DNA from 2 places in the Peribacillus sp. FSL E2-0159 genome. Region 2 is predicted to be linked to the other one. Evidence: riboswitches for the same ligand, from Rfam matches in the RefSeq annotation. Region 2 holds a riboswitch; the other holds the start of a gene.
The links. A riboswitch is a leader RNA that binds a small molecule or an ion and turns the genes downstream of it on or off. The one in region 2 is predicted to bind thiamine pyrophosphate.
Positions count from the first base shown of each region.

Region 1: it holds a riboswitch for thiamine pyrophosphate, as region 2 does, so the genes downstream of both, tenA (thiaminase II) here and thiC (phosphomethylpyrimidine synthase ThiC) in region 2, are expected to answer to the same signal.

Region 1 is NZ_CP152053.1:2,577,429-2,585,160, forward strand. It holds gene NYE63_RS12655 (AMP-binding protein) at 1-348, shown strand, start outside; gene NYE63_RS12660 (SDR family NAD(P)-dependent oxidoreductase) at 401-1,147, shown strand; TPP riboswitch at 1,283-1,411, shown strand; gene tenA (thiaminase II) at 1,547-2,230, shown strand; gene NYE63_RS12670 (ECF transporter S component) at 2,245-2,829, shown strand; gene NYE63_RS12675 (ABC transporter ATP-binding protein) at 2,842-4,299, shown strand; gene NYE63_RS12680 (energy-coupling factor transporter transmembrane component T) at 4,316-5,092, shown strand; gene NYE63_RS12685 (thiamine phosphate synthase) at 5,133-5,744, shown strand; gene thiO (glycine oxidase ThiO) at 5,746-6,870, shown strand; gene thiS (sulfur carrier protein ThiS) at 6,885-7,088, shown strand; gene NYE63_RS12700 (thiazole synthase) at 7,090-7,732, shown strand, end outside.
Region 2 is NZ_CP152053.1:878,045-885,776, forward strand. It holds gene NYE63_RS04440 (HAD family hydrolase) at 18-806, shown strand; TPP riboswitch at 923-1,037, shown strand; gene thiC (phosphomethylpyrimidine synthase ThiC) at 1,173-2,954, shown strand; gene NYE63_RS04450 (spore coat protein) at 3,607-4,242, shown strand; gene NYE63_RS04455 (carboxymuconolactone decarboxylase family protein) at 4,349-4,714, opposite strand; gene NYE63_RS04460 (cytochrome c oxidase assembly protein) at 4,827-5,609, opposite strand; gene NYE63_RS04465 (DUF2243 domain-containing protein) at 5,599-6,117, opposite strand; partial or broken gene NYE63_RS04470 (manganese catalase family protein) at 6,249-6,506, shown strand; gene NYE63_RS04475 (NAD(P)H-quinone oxidoreductase) at 6,687-7,667, shown strand.

The DNA of each region.
Region 1 (7,732 bases), 1.7 Mb from region 2:
ATTTCTGGAAGAAACAAAGACATAATCATACGTGGCGGTGAAAATATTCCAGTCGCTTATGTAGAAAATGTATTGTATGAACACCCGGATATTTCTAGCGCTCAGGTTATTGCGGTTCCAGATTCTCGTCTTCAGGAAAAAGCATGTGCATGTATCAGCATGAAAACGGGGAAGAGCCCGATAACGATGGATTCCATGCAGGAATTTCTCTCGGAAAAGGGTTTGGCCAAACAATATTGGCCTGAATTTCTTGAGATAATGGATGACTTTCCTCGAACGGCTAGCGGGAAAATTCAGAAATTCCGGCTCCGGGAAATGATAAATGAAAAGGTAATCGACAATATTTAAGCAGTTTATATAAATCCATATTGACTAAATGGTGAAAGTGGAGGGGAATATGATGAATAAAAGAATGGCATTTATCACAGGTGCCGGAAGTGGAATCGGCAGAGAGATTGCAAAAAAATTGGCTTCTCGTAATTTTAACATCATCGTGGCTGATATTAATCTTAAAAATGCAGAGGAAACGGTTTCTTTAATCGAAAAGTCGGGCTTTGAAGCCAGAGCGGTCCATTGTGATGTAACGAAATTAGAAAGTGTTAAAAAAGCCGTTGAAGAATCAGTGAAGCTTTATCATAGAATAGATATATTGGTTAATAATGCAGGGTGGGATAAGGTGGAACCTTTTTTAAAAAGTGATCCCAGCACTTGGAAAAGGATTATCGATATTAATTTACTTGGGCAGATCCATACTTGCAAGGAAATTTTACCTCTAATGATTGAAAACGGTTACGGAAAGGTAGTAAATATTGCATCCGATGCAGCTAGAGTCGGATCAAGTGGAGAGGCAGTTTATTCGGCTGCTAAGGGAGGGGTGATTGCCTTCACAAAAACGATAGCAAGAGAAATGGCACGTCACAAACTCAACATCAATTGTATTGCGCCAGGTCCTGCTGATACGCCCCTATTTCAAGAAATAGGCTCTTATAATGAAGGTATAGCAGGCGCCTTGGAAAAAGCGATTCCATTCCGCCGGCTAGCACAACCAGAGGACATTGCCAGTGCTGTTGCCTATTTCGTTTCGGAAGATGCAGGGTATATTACGGGGCAAACTCTTTCCGTAAATGGTGGATTAACAATGGTTTAAGCGATCATGGTAAGGTGGTAATGCAAGATTGAAAGGCTAGTAATCCTAAAGCATTGGGTCGAAAACTTTTTCTAATACGTTTGACAATTGGATTTATCGTGTTAATATAAAGGCAAATGAAATTTAATATACAATTTGTACCACTAGGGGTGCTTTATAGGTAAAAGTTGATTTTGCCGCAGAAGCTGAGATTAAAGTATGACTTTAAGACCCTTAGAACCTGATCTGGTTTATACCAGCGTAGGGAAGTGGGGTCTGGAACAATACGTTTTTGTATTATTTCAAGTACAACCACTTTCTTTACGTTTAAGAAAGTGGTTTTTTGTTTGCAAAAAAAGGGGTGATAAAAGGTTTTTTTCCGTAACATTCATTGAAAAATAGAATTTGGAGGTAATGGACATGAAGTTTTCAGAGGAACTTCGTCAGGAAGTTGATCACATTTGGGAAGCTAGTTTTAATCACCCGTTTGTTACAGGTATAGGAGATGGCACATTGCCATTGGAGTGTTTTCGTTTTTATGTCATGCAAGATGCCTATTATTTATCTCATTTTGCTAGAGTTCAAGCCTTAGGGGCAGTCAAAGCTACAGATTTACATACAACAAGCAGGCTTGCCGGCCATGCACAAGGAACATATGAAGCGGAGTTGAAGCTTCATGAGAATTTTTCTGAGAGATTAGGCATCACAAAAGAAGAAAGGGGAAATTTCAAACCTGCCCCGACCGCTTATGCTTATACTTCCCATATGTATCGTGCGGCTTATTCGGGACATTTAGGAGATGTTATTGCAGTTATCTTGCCGTGTTACTGGCTCTATTATGAAATAGGTGAAAAGCTGCAAGGGTGCTTACCCGATGAGCCGATTTATCAAGAATGGATAGCGGCTTACGGAGGAGATTGGTTCCGCACTTTGGTGGAAGAACAAATTGCGAGGCTTGATGAGATTGCTGAAAAAGTAACAGAAGAGGATAAGGAGAGAATGAAAGAGCATTTTATCCTTAGCAGCCAATATGAATACTCATTTTGGGAAATGGCTTATCGTTTAGAGACATGGCCTGTGCATAAGGAAACACTAGAAGTATAAAGGAGAATGAAACAATGAAAAAAGGATTGAAATTAACGGATATATTAGTCACGATCGTGATTGCGGTAGCATTTGGAATCGTTTATATCCTTTGGGGTTCGATTTATTATTCCGTTAAACCATTAGGATTACATCTGGATCAACTTATTTATGGAATGTGGTTTATAGCTGGCCCCGTCGCCTTTTTAATTTTACGGAAACCGGGTGTGGCACTTTTGGCAGAGATAGCTGCAGCTTCCGGAGAATTCTTTCTAGGTTCACCATGGGGGCTGACCGTACTGTTATATGGGGTGGTCCAAGGTTTGTTCGCGGAACTGGTGTTCATGGCGTTCAAATATAAAAAATTCAATATGTCGGTGGCCGTTTTAGCTGCGATAGCTTCCTGCCTGGCATCAGTCATCATGGATTTTGCTTATGGGGAAATAGGTGCTCTCTCTCTTTGGAATTTATCGTTATTCATGATAGCGAGGTTTGTGGGGTCCATATTCTTTGCAGGTGTGACTGCCTATTATTTAGTTAAAGTACTGGAAGCAACAGGAGTAACTAATCTTGTTCGTCCGGTTTCAAGTAAAGATTTTGCAGAACTGGATCAAAAGTAGAGGTTGAGGGCCATGGAACCAATCGTTTCAGTTGAGAAGTTAAGAATGAAATTTCCCGGTGATGAATCTCTGATATTCAAGGACCTTTCCATATCGTTTGATAAAGGAGAAAAAGTGCTATTGTTGGGACCATCAGGATGTGGTAAGTCCACTCTATTGCAAGTGTTAAGCGGATTGATTCCGAATTCCTTCGAAGTCCCGATGAAAGCGGAGGAATTGAAATGCCCTTCTTCATGGGGATATGTTTTTCAAGACCCAGATAGTCAGTTTTGCATGCCATTTGCCGATGAGGAAATTGCCTTCGTCCTTGAGAATCTTTCCGTCCCTAAGGAAGAAATGAAAGAGAAGATCCAAAATCATATCCGTAATGTAGGATTGAACCTTGGCCATACAAGTATAGAAACATTATCAGGCGGGATGAAACAGCGTTTGGCAATCGCTTCAGTATTAGCCCTTGAACCAGAAGTACTATTTTTAGATGAACCAACCGCCATGCTTGATCCGGAAGGTACAAAAGAAATCTGGAACTTGTTGAAGGAAGTCGGACGTGACAAAACTGTTATTATCGTCGAGCATAAAATTGACCATGTTTTAGAATTCATCGAACGAATCGTGCTTTTTAACGGTGAAGGTCAAATTATAGCTGATGGTCCAAGAGACACCATTCTTTCACTATATAAAAATGAAATGAAAGAACATGGAATTTGGTTCCCTGGTGTTTGGGATGAATATATACATGAGAATGCACCCATTCGGGAACACCAATTTACAGATGGTTTACCCCTTATGCATGTGCAAGGATTTAGCGGTTTTCGGAATAAAGAGGAAAAAATCAAGGTTGAAGAGCTGAAGGTCCGTTCAGGGGAATGGATTGTAATCAGGGGAGAAAATGGCGCGGGGAAGAGTACACTTTTGCATGCACTGATGCAGTTCATAAAAACGAATGGTAAGTATGAATTAATGGGGACCCCCATTAAAAAGGTGAAAAATCCAACGGATCATATGACGTTTGTCTTTCAAAATCCCGAGTTTCAGTTCGTTGCAAATACTGTATATGAAGAGATTGCTTATTCATTGCGAATTGACAAAAGGCCGCAACAAGAAATAGATGAAAGAGTCCGCTCATTGCTTAAAGTGTTCCGCCTGGAGGCACATCGTGATAAACATCCATTTCAATTATCTATGGGTCAAAAGCGACGCTTAAGCGTAGCCGCCTCAATCGTAATAGACAAAAAAATCATTCTCCTGGATGAGCCAACCTTTGGCCAAGATTCGAAAAATACCTTTGCATTACTGGAATGGTTTGAGGAATATCGAAGGCGCGGAATAACAGTGATCATGGTAACTCATGACGATCATATTTCAAAAAACTTTGCAACCAGGATATGGACGGTTAAGAACGGAAATGTAATAAGTGATGAGAACATCACGCAAGCCGGATTTTTGGAGACACAAGTTTTATCACTATAAAAGGAGTGTCATGTAGATGAATGTTTCAAATGCAGAAACATGGCTCCATAGAATTAATCCAAGTCTTAAACTTGGTGTACTGATTGTATTATGCATCGTGGCGTTATTCATTCATGACCTGAATTATATGATGAATATCACTATTGGCGTATTACTTTTATTTTTGTTTTTTACCGGGCATTCGATAAAACGCATCTTACTTTTGTCGATTCCCTTTTGTTTCATTTTTATATCGACCTCTTCCGCAATGATATTATTCGGGCAAGGTGAGACGCTTTGGTTTGAGTGGGGCCTAATATCGATTACGGAGGAAAGTTTCATGAGGGGATTACTGGTAGGCTTTCGAGCTTTGTTCTTTGCGGCCCTTGGTTTAACTTTTTCCTTAACGACTAGACCAGTGAACTTGTTTTATTCCTTAATGCAGCAAGTTAAGCTTAAACCGAAATATGCCTATAGTTTCATGGCGGCATTAAGGCTGATTCCCATCATGATGGAGGAGTTCCAAACGATACGAAACGCGATGAAGGTACGCGGCTTCGAAAGGGGAAAAGGGATAAGATCGGTATATTTTAAAATGAAAGCCTATTCCATCCCGTTGTTATCCGGAAGTATCAGACGTGCTCACCGAATCGCGGTTGCGATGGAGGCAAAGCGATTTACAGACACTCGGGATCGAACATACTATTATGAATTTGGTTTTTCAAAAATGGACCATGGTTTCATTCTGTATTTTATCATTTTGCTGTTGGCCGGCTTTTATCTATCGATTCAATTCCCGTTTGTTTCTATTTAATTTTATGAGATTGTAACTTTACTAGTTAGGGGTTCTTAGTATGAATGCACATGAATTGCATATTATTTCTACTGGGAAACAGCCAATTGAAAAGTTTGTGGAAATCGCTTCAAACATTCAGGAACATGTTGATTTCTTTTATCTAAGGGAAAAGCATATGAGTGCATCGGAACTCTATCAAGCAGTGACCCTATTACATGATAAAAAGATTCCGCTTTCTAAGATCATCATTAATGACCGGGTGGATGTAGCCTGGGTACACAAAGTATTTGGTGTGCAATTGGCTTTCCATAGTTTAGATGCGGGAGTCGTAAAAGGAGCTTTTCCAGGGATGAATGTTGGCTGTTCGATCCATTCCATGGATGAAGCGAAAACCGCATTTAGCAAAGGGGCCAATTACGCGATTTATGGACATGTTTTTGAAACGGATTCAAAAATCGGCCTTCCTCCTAAGGGAGTTGAGGAGCTTCATGCAATTACAAGAAATGTCAATCTTCCGATAATTGCGATAGGCGGAATAACACCTTTCAATTGCCAAGTCGTGCTGGATGCGGGAGCACGTGGAATTGCCGTCATGTCAGGTGTGCTTGAAGCTGAAAATCCAATTAGAGCTGTTAAAGAATATTCGAAGTCTTTGGGAAAGGAGATATAAGATGAATTCCATATATGATGCAATCATTGTTGGGGGAGGAGTAATAGGTGGATCCATTGCTTTTCAATTAGCAAAACGAGGTAAAAAGGTCCTTTTATTGGAAAAAGATAGACTTGCCAGTAAAGCATCCAGTGCTGCAGCCGGGATGTTGGGGGCACAAGCCGAGTTAGATGCTGATAACCCGCTTTTTACATTGGCAAGCCGAAGCAGGGGGATGTTTCCTGCACTGTCGGAAGAATTAAAAGACATAAGTGGAATAGACATCGAATTAGTGAACAAGGGCATGTTTAAGGTGGCGCTAACGAATGATCAGGTAGCCGAGCTGAAGAACAAGATCAGAGTCCAGCAAGATGCGGGACTTGAGGCTGAATGGCTATCGACTGCCGAAATAAGGAAAACGGAACCGCTTCTATCGGATGAGATTATGGGAGCCATGTTCATTCCGAAGGATGGACAAGTTTCAGCCACTAGGCTTTCGCTCGCTTTTACTAAATCTGCAGCTGCCCTTGGTGTAGATATAAAGGAATTTGTTCATGTCACCGATTTAGTTACGGAAAACGGATGTGTAACGGGAGTGGTCACGAACATTGGTGGATTTTCAAGTGAAAATGTCATCGTAGCAGGTGGGGCATGGAGTGCTTTCCTCCTTGAAAAATCAGGGATGAAACACGACAGTTATCCTGTAAAGGGAGAGTGCTTTTCCGTCCTGACCGATCGTCCATTGCTTGAAAAGACAATCTTCTCACATGGCTGCTATCTAGTGCCCAAAGTTGGCGGAAGAATCATTGTCGGGGCAACGGTTAAAGCGAACACTTTCGATCAAAAGGTAAGTCTTGACGGGATTTCTACGTTAATTGAAAAGGCAACGCAATTGCTTCCGGCGATTAAAGGAACCGAATTGGAAAAGACATGGGCAGGTATACGCCCTCAAACTGGGGACGGCTTGCCGTACTTTGGTGAACATCCAGCATGCAAAGGACTTTTCGTTGCAACAGGGCACTTCAGGAATGGCATCCTGCTTTCTCCAATTACAGGTGTACTTATAGCGGATATTGTAGAAAGGAAGACAAATCCCGAATGGTCTGCTTTTCGATTGGATCGTTCGATACAGACCCTTTTTTCTTAATGGAGGTGGATGAATTGGAATTGATTATTAACGGGGAAAAAATACAGATTCCTGCTGATGAATCAACAGTTACAGGGCTTTTGCAACACTTTAATTTACATCAAAAAGTAGTGATTGTTGAACTAAATGATGAAATATTAGCAAAAGAAAGTCTAAGTGAAACACTTTTGTCAAATGGAGACAAGGTAGAGATTGTACATTTTGTAGGAGGCGGATGATATGTTAAAGATTGGTTCTTATGAATTTTCTTCAAGATTATTATTAGGTACTGGAAAATATCCAAACTTCGATGTTCAAAAGCAATCAGTGGAGGTTTCGGAGACGGAAATTTTAACATTTGCGGTCCGGAGAATGAACATTTTTGAAGCCAGTCAGCCCAATTTTTTAGAAAAGCTGGATTTGAAAAAATACACACTCCTTCCCAATACAGCAGGAGCTAAAACAGCCAAAGAAGCAGTGCGTATAGCCCATCTTGCAAAGGCATCTGGCTTATGTGACATGATTAAGGTAGAAGTCATTGGCTGTCAAAAAACACTGCTGCCTGATCCGATTGAAACATTGAAAGCTGCTGAAGAATTAGTGAAACTGGGATTCATCGTATTACCCTATACTTCGGATGATGTGTTGCTCGCTAAACGCCTGGAAGAAGTGGGGTGCCATGCAATCATGCCTGGAGCTTCACCAATTGGCTCTGGTCAAGGCATTATAAACCCACTGAACCTACGATTCATCATGGAACAATCAGAGGTTCCAGTAATTGTTGATGCAGGGATTGGAACGCCTTCTGATGCGGCAATCGCCATGGAATTAGGGGCGGATGGCGTGTTGCTTAACACTGCTGTTTCCGGAGCGAAAGACCCGG
Region 2 (7,732 bases):
AAAGAGGGGTGGACATTTTGCTTAAGGCAGTTTTTTTTGATTTAGATGATACATTACTATGGGATCAGAAAAGTGTAAAAGAGGCTTTTGTGGCCACATGCGAAGTGGCCAAGGAGAAATATGATCTGAATGTCGACGAGTTTGAAGAAGCGGTGCGAAAGGAAGCGCGTGAGCTTTATTCTTCTTACGATACATATGCATTCACTCAAATGATCGGAATCAACCCATTTGAGGGACTATGGGGGAATTTTCAGGATGATCATGATGAATTCCGGAAGATGGCCGGGATTGCACCGGCTTATCGGAAGGAAGCGTGGACGAGAGGCTTAAAGGCATTAGGGATCGATGACCCGGAATTTGGGCTTGAACTGGCAGAACGTTTTCCGGCCGAGAGACGCAAAAAGCCATTTATCTATGAAGAATCATTCCGTGTTCTGGATGAATTAAAAGGGAAGTACAAATTGCTATTGCTTACGAACGGATCTCCTGAACTGCAAAATACCAAACTTGAAATTACGCCTGAACTGGTTCCTTATTTTGACCAAATCGTGATTTCAGGTGCATTTGGACGAGGTAAACCAGATGCCTCCATTTTTGAGCATGCTTTGGAAATCATGGAGCTTGATAAGGATGAAGTATTGATGGTCGGCGATAATTTAATGACTGATATCCTTGGAGCATCACGGGTAGGCATAAAGTCGGTCTGGATAAATCGCCATGATAAGGAACGAAATGAAGTGCTTCCAACCTATGAAATCAAGCATTTAGAGGAGCTTTTCCCTATCCTTGAGAGCCTGGGGAACTAATTGGCGGTACTCCTCAAAATACCAAATTTTAGAGAGTTGTTAAGGAAATATTAGGTCTTTCAAAGTATTTACAGAATGAAAAGGGTGATATATAGTTACCCTGTAATTAATTAAATTATTCAGACTAGGGGTGTCCAATAAAAGTTGGGCTGAGAGAGAAGCGCTTAAGCTTCTTAACCCTCAGGACCTGATCTGGTTCATACCAGCGTGGGGAAGTTAGAATCTACTAAACAATGACATTTCAATTGGTCATTTTTGTAGTCAAACTAACGTTAGCCGGGTCTTAAATATGAGATCCGGCTTTTTCGTGCGAAATGGATTGGATTTTGTCCTTTTTAAATGAACTTAAAAAGGAGAAATGAAATCATGATGAGTAATTCAGTAAATGACATGAACGTTTCAATTATGTCCAGTTTTGCCGGGAGTAAAAAAGTGTATGTTGAGGGATCCAGACCTGATATTAAAGTACCTATGCGTGAAATTAAGCTAAGTCCGACTACAGGTGCATTCGGTGAAGAGGATAACCCGCCTTTACGAGTATATGACACAAGCGGCTTTTATACGGATTCAGAATATCCCATTGATATTCATAAAGGTCTTGCCCCGATTAGACGCAGTTGGGTTCTGGAACGGGAAGATGTTGAAGAGTATGAAGGCCGTGAAATAAAGCCCGAAGATAACGGGTATAAAAAAGTGGAAGCACAATCCAACGCAGAAGTTTTTCCGGGATTGAAAAGAAAACCATTGCGTGCAGTTAAAGGGCAAAACGTAACCCAGCTCCATTATGCCCGTAAAGGAATCATTACTCCGGAAATGGAGTTCATTTCGATCAGGGAAAATGTGGCCCCTGAGTTTGTAAGAGAAGAGGTAGCTAGCGGGCGTGCGATCATTCCGGCAAATATTAACCATCCTGAAAGTGAGCCCATGATCATCGGACGTAATTTTCACGTGAAAATAAATGCGAATATTGGAAATTCCGCTGTTAGTTCATCGATCGAAGCTGAAGTGGAGAAAATGACTTGGGCTACACGATGGGGTGCAGACAATATAATGGATCTTTCCACCGGAAAGAATATTCACACGACCCGGGAATGGATTATCAGGAATTCACCTGTTCCGGTTGGGACGGTTCCGATATATCAAGCATTGGAAAAAGTGAATGGAGTAGCGGAAGATTTAAATTGGGAAGTTTTCCGGGATACATTAATCGAGCAGGCTGAGCAAGGTGTCGATTACTTCACCATACACGCTGGTGTGCTTTTGCGATACATCCCCATGACAGCAAAGCGAGTTACGGGAATTGTTTCCCGAGGGGGCTCCATCATGGCACAATGGTGCTTGGCCCACCACCAAGAAAGTTTTCTCTATACTCACTTTGAAGAGATTTGTGAAATCATGAAGGCGTATGATGTCTCTTTCTCATTAGGTGACGGCCTCCGTCCGGGATCCATTGCAGATGCAAACGATGAGGCACAATTTGCTGAATTGGAAACACTTGGGGAACTGACGAAGATTGCTTGGAAGCACGATGTTCAAGTCATGGTGGAGGGACCCGGTCACGTACCGATGCATTTGATTAAAGAAAATATGGATAAGCAGCTGGAAGTCTGTCAAGAAGCACCATTCTATACCCTGGGACCATTGACAACGGATATAGCTCCTGGATACGATCATATCACTTCTGCGATTGGTGCTGCCATGATTGGATGGTTTGGAACTGCCATGCTTTGTTATGTGACACCGAAAGAGCATTTGGGACTTCCGAATAAAGAGGATGTTCGAGTAGGGGTCATTACTTATAAAATTGCGGCCCACGCAGCTGACCTTGCTAAAGGCCATCCGCATGCAAGAAAACGGGATGATGCGCTTTCTAAGGCTAGATTCGAATTTCGTTGGAGAGATCAATTCAATCTTTCCCTCGATCCTGAAAGGGCGGTCGAATATCACGATGAAACACTTCCGGCTGAAGGAGCCAAAACAGCCCATTTCTGTTCAATGTGCGGACCAAAATTCTGCAGTATGAGAATCTCTCAGGACATCCGTGATTTGGCGAAGGAAAAGGGTCTGGGTTTTGAGTCGGTGATCGATGAAGGGCTTAAAGAAAAAGCGAATGAATTTAGGAAAACGGACGGGGAAATCTATCAATGATTCCGATGAGAGGGAGAATTCGATGAATCGGGTAATCCAGATAAAAGTTGAAATGAAACAGTTGGAAACTCAATTGGAACAGTTGAAAAGAGAGCTGGACATTTTTCGGGAGAATTGTAATCATGAATTTGTAAAAAATGATTATAGTCAACAATGTACAAAGTGCTACTTAATCGAAAGTCTGCAATGGTAGTGATTCCTTAATCGTCCTTTCATTATCGGAATTAACCCTTTAATCATGTTGGGATTCAATCACGAAGTCAGCGTGATTAAGGGGATATTTTTAAGCTCATCCATTAAAGCAAAGTTGGAAAAATGCCGCTTGATACTTTACCTTTTATTCCTTGCAGCCATTCTTGATAACATTCATCACAGAGCATCTCATTTCTATCCGTGTCAGTAACTTGAAACGTTACAACATGGATTTTTTTCTTCCGTGTCATCAGTACAATAGAAGCATTTATGTGTATCTTGAAATCCTCCCATTCAATAAAAGTGTTTATAGTTTAAAGCGCCACGGCTTTTTTTATACAGAAGATATGATGTAGGCAGCTTAATCGGTCATCTTGGAAGAGTTTAGATTGAATAATCCTGTTGGGTTTTAACATACTAAACTTGTTCGCTTGATTGATAAAACGAGGAGGGAAATACAATGCAAAATCAAAATCAATATCAACAAGGTCAAGTACACCAGAACATGCAAACTGGTGCTATTCCTCCACAAATGAATCATGGAGGTCACGAAGTATTCGATGTGCATGAAGTGTTATCGGGAACGATTGGTACACTAAACACTTATATGCTTTTGCGTCAGCATGTACAGGATCAGGAATTGCTGGATATTTTGGATCGCCAATATCAGTTCATCCAAGATGAATATAATATTACATTGGAGTGCTTTCAAACGGGTCAGGATCCTTCTAAACCGACCCAGAGCTACAAAATGAATCAAGGTAACGATTTTATATATGGATTGACTCCAACACAGCCTAAGAAACCTTTGCAATCCGTCTCGGAAATTACGGATGAATGCATTTCAGGCATGATGCTTGGAGCTGTTAAGTCTGCAGCATCCTTGAAAGCGATGTCAGCGCTTGAAATAACGAATCCTGTGGTTCGCCGTGTATTTGCAGATTCCATTCCGAACTGCATTGAGATGGCATATGAGATTTCGTTATATCAAAACAAGCATCATTACTACCAAGTTCCACAGCTTGCACAGCAGGATATGCAACAAATGATGAATTCGTATGCACCCTCACAAAGAAATAACAACATTAGTCATTAAAAGCAAACATTAAATGACAAGGCTTTTTGGCCATGTATGCTAAATAGATTTTTTTTAAAAGAACATAAAGAAGGGGTAGGACTATAACTGTCCTATCCCTTCTTTATTACTGTTTCATCTGATTTATTTCCTGGATGCATTCCTGGACGAGGGTTACAGCCTGACTCATGGTTGCTCCTCCGCCAAATGCTGCTGTCACACCAATTGCTTCAAGAATTTCTTGTTCGGAACAGCCTTGATCAAGACATCCTTTTGTATGATAGATAATACAGTATTCATCTTGTGAATATAAGCTTATTCCTAGTGCGATAAGCTGTTTTTCTTTCCTGGATAATTGACCTTCTTTAAAGCACTCTTCCGTAAAAGAATTGAATTTCTCAGCAAGATCTGGCATTTTATGCGTAAAGGCACCGATTCCAGCTTTATAATCACGAAGAGCACTTTCAGTAGAATTGTTAGCTTCAAATTCCATTTTCCATTCAGCTCCATCCTAAATTTTTTTCATCAAAAATTAGTATGAGCTAAATGTTGGACGAATAAACAGAAACACAGGAGTTTAAAAAGCAATCATAGAACTGTTCCTGCTACAAGGCAAGGGTGCCTTTAGGACGGGTGGCTTTGAACCATTGATAGCAAAGGATGCAGATAAGTGCTACGTCAATGGCATCACCGGCATAGTACATTAACATTCCGCCATTTTCCGCCTGTTCCTTGGTGACCCCGCTTGGCGGGTGGGCAAAAATATATTTAGAAAGGATATCATGGCCGGCCAGTGAAATTGTAAATACGATAGCTCGAAACATGAAGCTGAACCTGTGGGGAGTCGGGTCCATATAAATTATCGAGGCAGTGAATAGATAGCCCACTATGAACACGTGAAAATGCACCAATGCATGTAGAAGGGCGTCCTGATGCATCACCCCAAATAAACCGGTTGTATAGAGTAACCAAAGCCCTCCAATATTAAGCACGGAGGCAGTGATAGGATTGCTTAAAATGCTCAGCGGCCGACTTTTCAACACCTGTGAAAGGCATCTTGCTGATGGCACATCAAGTGTTCGCAGTGCAAGAGTAATAGGTGCAGCAAACACGAGTAAGATGGGTGCAATCATTCCAAGCAGTAAATGACCAACCATATGCGCCGTGAAGTCCATATGCGCGCGATTGGCTATGGGGCCTGTAATTGCAGAGGCTGCACAGATGGTGCCAAGAATCCAAAAGAAAGTACGGTATAAGGGCCATTTTTTATAGCGGCGGCTCGAAATTACGACAGCTGCGATATAAATCACTATAACAAGCGTGAATAAAATCAATAAAATTGGTTCAAAATCAGCACCATTTTCATGAATATGTCCATTACTGTGCATTGCGGGCGTCTTCTTTCGTTTTAAGTAAGCTGCGTCTTGTTTGAATGACGAGGGTAATGCCAATCAAGATCATGATTGTGGCTGCAATGTTCCAAATCAAGTCGTATGGAAGAATGTCGACATTGTAACGGATTTGATGGAGACGCATGAGCTTGTGCTGGATGATCCCATCATATAACTGAAATGAACCTGCCCCGAGTAAAACTCCTCCTATCCACCTTTTCAGCCATAATCCCTTTCGACGACGAAGGTCAGCAAACATGAATAAAGACCCGACCGTTGCGAACCAGCTTAGTGCGTGAAATAAACCATCCGAGACAAGCCCAATATTGGATGTGGACTTGTCATAGAAATGGTGCCAATGTAATAGTTGATGAAAGATGGCCTCATCGATGAATGCGACCAATCCGATCCCAAATAGAAAACCGGACCATAGATTACGAGCGGAATAAGTATAACGTAATTCTGAAATAGATTGATCTTTTTGATTTCGGGGCTTGAAATCCATTTTCCATCCTCCTTTTAGGTTTCTTTGATATGGATCATTTTCCTATATATGGATCTTTTTACTTTACCCTGTATTGTAAAGTTATAGACAGGTAATTGGACCTTTTATAAATCTTATTTATCGAGCCATAAAATGGCGTTGTCGTTCCCGCTTCATTCCCACCGGAAGCGGAAATGGAATCTCAACCGGAAGCGTACGAATTCTGGAACTTGTCAGAAGGTAATGAATCAGCAGACGGCTTGTGGGCAACAGGAAGCGCCCCAGATGATACGGGAGATTTTGTTTATGTAGCTGAACCAGTTGCAAAAGGGCAGATACCTAACCCTAAGGTACCGGCAGCACAATTGCATCATGACTTGGATAGAAATCAATCGCTTAATAAACGGTAATTGAAACTCTTCAAAAAAGCGCGATGGACCCGAAAGGGACATCGGCTTTTTTTTATTCTCTCATGTTTACCAAAACCTAATTATTTGCTTGTGGATATTTTTTGGAGTAGCATAGTTTCCATCTTCAAGACAAAACATTTTAAAGGATGGTCACGAAATTAATGGTAAGGAGTGGGTCAAATGAAAGCAGTAGTGGTTAAAGAACCGGGTGGAGCAGAACAATTACTATTTAAAGATTTTTCAAAGCCCATGCCGGAAAAAGGGGAAATATTAATTAAGGTGAAAGCCTCTGCGATAAATAGAACGGATATTGTTTCACGAGAAGGGAAATCCGGTTATATGGCCAATCCAATATTGGGGATTGAGGTTTCTGGGGAAGTGGTGGAAACAGGGGAAGGTGCAAATATACAATTAGGGACAAGGGTGATGGGCCTTGTAAACGGCGGCGGTTATGCTCAATATGCCTTGATGCCGGCTGATCGAGCAATGAAAATCCCGGATAACCTGTCATTTGAAGAAGCGGCAGCGATTCCTGAAGTATTCTTGACGGCGTACCAAACCTTGTTTTGGTTAGGTGAATTGAAGGATCAAGATACGGTATTGATTCATGCTGGCGGAAGCGGTGTAGGCACAGCAGCTATCCAACTGGCAAAAAAATTAACAAAAGCGAAGATCATCACTACAGCCGGCTCAAAGGAAAAATTGGATTTCTGTCACTCACTAGGAGCGGATATCTGTATCAACTATAAAGATCAATCTTTTGACGAGGAAGTACTGAAAGCTACAAATAATCAAGGAGTGGATGTTATCCTGGATTTCATCGGTGCCTCTTACTGGGAGAAAAACCTTAAAAGCATAAAAACTGATGGACGATGGGTACTGATAGGCATTCTAGGCGGAACTGTAGTCGAGAAGGTGAACTTGATGGAACTTCTTTTAAAAAGAGTACAATTAAAAGGCACTCTATTAACTCCTCGGAGTGATGAATATAAAAAAGAGTTAACCGAAGAATTTGTTAAAAAGGCGATGCCGTTGTTCCTTCAAAATGAAATCAAGGCAATCGTGGATCATGTCTTCGCTTTTGAAGAGGTACAAAGGGCGCATGAACATATGGAAGCCAATAAGAATTTAGGTAAAATCATCTTACAGGTAAATGAATGATTAAAGAAAACAAAACTGCTTCGAAGAATGAATGGAGGAGGTTGCCCAGAATTAAGACATTATTG